Cellvibrio sp. PSBB006: one gene and its partner. The protein of the gene in region 1 interacts with the protein of each later gene in a pairwise test. Links are inferred from orthologs where the notes say so. Each region holds a gene or a part of one and is shown in the gene's direction. Other genes may lie near its edges.

Evidence for each region. The genes of interacting proteins can lie anywhere in the genome.
Region 2: the proteins of leuS (region 1) and ligA interact in binary tests that used the Escherichia coli proteins (3 or more experiments, as listed by UniProt). The link is inferred for Cellvibrio sp. PSBB006 from one-to-one orthologs.

Annotation. Positions count from the first base shown.
Region 1 is NZ_CP021382.1:2,291,095-2,294,203, forward strand. It holds leuS (leucine--tRNA ligase), read left to right. Parts: upstream 1-378; coding sequence 379-2,841; downstream 2,842-3,109. Other genes in the region: CBR65_RS09515 (hypothetical protein), read right to left, coding at 1-220; lptE (LPS assembly lipoprotein LptE), read left to right, coding at 2,947-3,109.
Region 2 is NZ_CP021382.1:1,041,134-1,044,125, reverse strand. It holds ligA (NAD-dependent DNA ligase LigA), read left to right. Parts: upstream 1-466; coding sequence 467-2,518; downstream 2,519-2,992. Other genes in the region: CBR65_RS04275 (transglycosylase SLT domain-containing protein), read left to right, coding at 2,518-2,992; zipA (cell division protein ZipA), read left to right, coding at 1-397. UniProt on the Escherichia coli protein: DNA ligase that catalyzes the formation of phosphodiester linkages between 5'-phosphoryl and 3'-hydroxyl groups in double-stranded DNA using NAD as a coenzyme and as the energy source for the reaction.

The DNA of each region.
Region 1 (3,109 bases):
CGTGCCAAAAACCTTTGGCTTTTTCGGCATCGTCTGACAAATAGGCGCCAAGCAAGGATGCCTCGTCTTCCGCCATACGTTCTGCGGTCAACTCAAGGGCAACCAGATCACCCAGCTCATGTTCAACAGCCTGTTGCAAGGTGACCATAACGCCCGCCTCATTGTCGGCTTGTGCAGCGTCGGAATGATAGGGATTGTGATAGTGGCTGGTCGATTTCATAGCGATTACCTCTGGCATGATTAACTCAGGGGACTCGACACTCAGACAGCAAAAACAATAAAAAAGCGTAATTCACATGCGGTTATACCCAAAAACGCGGCTCAACCTCTATAATCACCGCCTTTCTTTACCTTCTTAAGTATAGGCCGTAAACCAGCATGCAAGAGCAATACAATCCCGCGCAAGTAGAAGCCGACGCCCAGCAATACTGGGAGGAACACCAGAGTTTCAAGGTCGTGGAAGACCCCAGCAAAGAGAAATTCTACTGCTTGGCTATGTTCCCCTACCCCAGTGGCAAATTGCACATGGGGCATGTGCGCAACTACACCATCACTGACGTGATCGCGCGCTACCAACGCATGCAAGGTAAAAACGTTCTGCACCCCATGGGATGGGATGCCTTCGGCTTGCCGGCCGAAAATGCGGCTATCAAGCACAACACGGCGCCCGCCAAATGGACCTATTCCAACACCGATCACATGCGCGGTCAGCTCAAGCAATTAGGTTTTGGGTTTGACTGGTCCCGCGAGGTCACCACCTGTAAGCCCGACTATTACAAATGGGAACAGTGGTTCTTTACCCGCCTCTACGAAAAAGGTCTGGTCTATAAAAAGATGGCGACGGTGAATTGGGACCCGGTGGACCAGACGGTGCTTGCCAACGAACAGGTGATCGACGGCCGCGGCTGGCGCTCCGGCGCATTGGTGGAGCGCAAGGAAATCCCCCAGTGGTTTATCAAAATTACGGCTTACGCCGAGGAGCTGCTGGAAGATCTGGACAAGCTGCCCAACTGGCCTGAGCAGGTGAAAACCATGCAGCGCAACTGGATCGGCAAAAGCCGCGGTCTGGAGATGCGCTTTGACTTGACCGAACCGGTCGGCAAGTTTGACGGCTTCGAGATCTACACCACCCGCCCGGATACCTTGATGGGCGTCACCTATGTGAGCCTGGCAGCGGAGCATCCTATTGCCAAATTGCTGGCTGAAACCAATCTCCAACTTGCGCAGTTTATTGCCGATTGCAAAGTGCAATCTGTGGCCGAAGCCGATATGGCCACCATGGAAAAACGCGGCATGGATACCGGCATCAAAGCCCTGCATCCCATTACCGGCGAACCGGTCGCTGTGTGGGTCGCCAACTATGTGCTGATGGATTACGGCTCAGGGGCGGTGATGGCAGTACCGGCCCACGACCAGCGTGATTACGAATTTGCCCAAAAATACAACTTGCCAATTCAGCAGGTCATCGCGCCACAAAACGGCGAAGAGATCGACTTGAATAAAGCCGCCTTTGTGGAAAAAGGGTTACTGGTTAATTCAGGCGAGTACGACGGTCTCGACTTCAACGCTGCCTTTGATGCAATTGCCAGTACCCTGGAAGCAGCCAAAAAAGGCCAGGTAAAAGTTAACTACCGTTTGCGCGACTGGGGCGTTTCACGTCAGCGTTATTGGGGTGCGCCCATCCCGATGTTCAATTTACCCGAAGGCGGTGAGATTCCCGTGCCGGCGCACAAACTGCCTGTAATGCTGCCGGAAGATGTTGTGATGAACGGCGTGCAATCGCCGATCAAGGCCGATCCCGAATGGCGTAAAGATGAGCTGGACGGTAAAACCGTTGAGCGCGAAACCGACACCTTCGATACCTTTATGGAGTCGAGCTGGTATTACGCACGCTACACCTGCCCGAATTTCACTGAGGGCATGATCGATAAAGCGGCCGCTGATTACTGGCTGCCGGTAGATCAATATGTCGGCGGCATCGAACATGCGATTCTGCATTTGCTCTATTCCCGCTTCTTTCACAAATTGATGCGCGATGAAGGTTTGGTCAGTTGTGACGAGCCCTTCGAGCGTTTGCTGTGCCAGGGCATGGTGTTGAAAGACGGCACCAAGATGAGCAAGTCCAAAGGCAACACGGTGGACCCGGAAGAATTAATCAACCAGTACGGCGCGGACACTGTGCGCCTGTTTTCCATGTTTGCGGCACCGCCAGAACAGAGCATGGAATGGAGCGATTCCGGCGTGGCCGGCGCCTATCGCTTTTTGCAGCGATTGTGGAAAGCGGTAGAAGGTCACATCAACGCTGGCACACCCGGCAAGCTGGATGCCACCAATCTGTCGCAGGCGCAGAAAGATCTGCGCCGCAAGACCCATGAAACCATCGCCAAGGTCAGTGACGATTACGGTCGCCGCCAAACATTTAACACCGCTATTGCAGCGACCATGGAGCTGCTTAACGAAGTGAGCAAATTGGCCGACCGCGCCAATCCGCAAGGTCTGGCGGTGGAGCGCGAAGCGCTGGAGACGGCGATCCTGGTGCTCGCACCTATCGTGCCGCATATTACCCAGTCACTTTGGCATTCTCTGGGTCATAACGACATTCCGTTGACCGCCAGCTGGCCGACACTGGATGAGTCCGCGCTGGTGCGTTCAAGCATCGAGATTGTTGTGCAGGTAAACGGCAAGGTGCGCAGCAAACTAGACGCGCCCATAGACGCGCCGCAAAAGACCCTGGAAGAGATGGCGCTGGCCCAGGACAACGTGCAACGTTTTCTGGACGGCATCACCGTGCGCAAGGTGATCGTCGTGCCCAACAAACTGGTCAATATCGTCGCCAATTAAATGTTTGATCGTAGGTCGGATTAGCCACAGGCGTAATCCGACAACTATTTATCGCGGCTTCTATTTATCGTAGCGCCGCCCACTCCACACCCGATCAGGAATGTTATGAATAAAATTATCGCCTGTTTACTGATAACCAGCCTGATCAGCGCCTGCGGTTGGCATTTACGCGGTTCCACCAATTTGCCAACTAATATCGATAGCATTTTTGTCACCGCTGAAGACGCTCACGGCGCACTGATTACCGAAGTCAAACAATTACTCAAAG
Region 2 (2,992 bases), 1.2 Mb from region 1 along the record:
AGGCGAGTTTTTTAATGGTGCGGCACTGTTGGACATCATCCTTAAATGCGGCATGCGCTATGGCGATATGAATATTTTCCATCGCTACAGTGACAATAAAGGCGAGGGCGCCTTGTTATTCAGCATGGCGAATATGGTCAAACCCGGCACCTTCGATCTTGATGCGATGGACAACTTTGAAACACCGGGAGTCAGTCTATTCATGACCTTGCCGATCAATGCCGACAGCATGGCATCTTTTGATTTAATGGCGGATACGGCGCGCGCTATCGCCGAAACCCTCGGCGGTGAACTTAAAGATGAACAGCGCAGTGTTATGACACGGCAAACTATCGAACACTGCCGGCAACGCATTCGCGATTATGAACTGAAAAAACTGTCGCGCAGTCGCCACTAAGCCGACAGCTTTTATTGCACAAGGATGTGTGAAAAACCTTTTGTACAGCCTCTCGGAAGCGCACTACCCATGTCGACACCCGCTCCCAATATTGTCACTGAAGCCGAGCAATTGCGCGCAGAGATTCACGACCACAATTATCGCTACTACGCCCTTGATGAGCCGCAAGTGCCGGATGCGGAATATGACCGCCTGATGCTGCGCCTGCGTGAAATCGAAAGCCAATACCCACAACTGATTACGCCAGATTCACCCACACAACGGGTTGGGGCGGCGCCACTCAGTGCCTTCGCGACTGTACAGCATGAAATGCCCATGTTGTCTCTCGATAACGCGTTCAGTGATGAAGAACTCATCAACTTTAATCGCCGGATTCAGGAGCGGTTAAAGCATACCGATCACATCGAATTTGCCTGTGAAGTCAAGCTGGATGGCATTGCCGTCAGCCTGTTGTATCGCGATGGCATCCTCGTGCGCGGCGCAACGCGCGGCGATGGCGCACGCGGCGAAGACATTACCCAGAATGTGCGTACGATTGATTCCATTCCGCTACGGTTACGCGGCACAGGTTTTCCTTCAGTACTGGAAGTGCGCGGCGAGATTTACATGCCCAAATCCGGTTTTGAAAAAATGAACAACCAGGCGCGGGAGAAAGGTGAAAAACTTTTTGTGAATCCGCGCAATGCCGCAGCGGGAAGCCTGCGTCAATTGGACCCGCGTATTACGGCATCCCGCCCGCTGGAAATGTGTGCCTACAGCGTCGGACTTGTCGACGGCGTGCCGGCTGAACATCCCTGGCCAACCCGCCACAGCGATATTCTTTATGCGTTACGCGACTGGGGTTTCCTGATCAACCGTGAAATGGTCGTGGCAAAAGATATCGATGAATGTATTGCGTATTACCGCAAGATTCAGGATAAACGCATGTCGTTGACCTACGACATTGACGGTATTGTCTTTAAAGTTAATCAGCGTGAGCTGCAAGAAAAATTAGGTTTTATCTCCCGCGCGCCGCGCTGGGCCATTGCCTATAAATTTCCTGCCCAGGAAGAAATGACCCAGTTGCTTGATGTGGAATTCCAGGTAGGGCGCACCGGGGCAGTGACACCTGTAGCCCGCTTGCAACCCGTGTTTGTCGGTGGCGTAACCGTATCCAATGCGACCTTGCACAATCGTGATGAGATCCAGCGACTGGGTTTGAAGATCGGTGATACGGTGATTGTGCGCCGTGCCGGTGATGTGATTCCGCAAATCGTCGGTATTGTCGACACCAAACGTCCCGAAAACGCGCGCGACGTTGTCTTTCCAGACCATTGCCCGGTGTGTGGCTCGCCGGTTGAAACGGTGCCTGGCGAAGCTGTGGCTCGTTGTGATGGTGGTTTGATTTGTCCGGCACAACGCAAAGAAGCGATCAAGCATTTTGCTTCGCGCAAAGCCATGGATGTCGAAGGGCTGGGCGACAAACTGGTCGAGCAATTGGTGGATCAGGGCTATATCAAAGCGGTTGCGGACCTGTATCAGCTGACGCGCGAGCAACTCGCTGGCCTGGAGCGGATGGGTGAAAAATCAGCCGATAATTTATTAAATGCATTGGAAAAAAGTAAGCAAACCACGCTGGAAAAATTTATCTATGCGTTGGGCATTCGTGAAGTCGGTGAAGCAACCGCACGTAATCTCGCGTTACATTTTGGCAACTACGCTGCTTTATCAAATGCCACGGAAGATGCTCTGCAAGAAGTGGCGGATGTCGGCCCGGTGGTTGCTCATTTTGTGGCAGAATTTTTCCAGCAGGAACACAACCGTGAGGCCGTTACTGCTCTAAAAGCGGCGGGTGTAACCTGGGAAGATCGCGATCAGCCGGTGAATACCGCTGATTTGCCACTGAAAGGTTTAACCTACGTATTGACCGGTACCTTGGAAGCCATGAGTCGCGATGATGCAAAGGCACATCTGTTGGCATTGGGAGCCAAGGTCGCGGGCAGCGTATCGGCGAAAACAGATTACGTGGTGGCGGGGCCCGGCGCTGGCTCCAAATTGCAAAAAGCAGAAGAATTGAATATCCCGGTACTGGACGAGGCGGGTTTACTCGCCCTATTACAACAACACCAACGGGCGGTCTGATGCATATCAAAACGATTTTGGTTGGGCTCTTGGTTATCAGCGGCTTTTTACTGGGCGGTTGCGCTAACGTGCCGCCGGCAAAACCCAATAATATTTGCGATATCTTTGACGATAAGTCGGATTGGTACAAATACGCACGCAAGTCGGAAAAACGCTGGGGCTCCACCATTCCGGTGATGATGGCCATCATGTATCAGGAATCGCAGTTTGTGCACAATGCGCGGACTAAACGCACGAAAATCCTGTGGGTGATTCCTGGGCCACGTAAAAGCAGTGCCTTCGGTTATGCGCAGGTGAAAAACGAAACCTGGTACGAATACCAAAAAAGCAGCGGCAATAACTGGTCGCGCCGCGATCGCTATCAGGATGCTGTTGATTTTATCGGCTGGTACAACGCGCAAAGTCAAAAACGCAGCAAAATCCGTTTGAATGACGCTTACAATCTTTATCTGGCGTATCACGAAGGGCACGGCG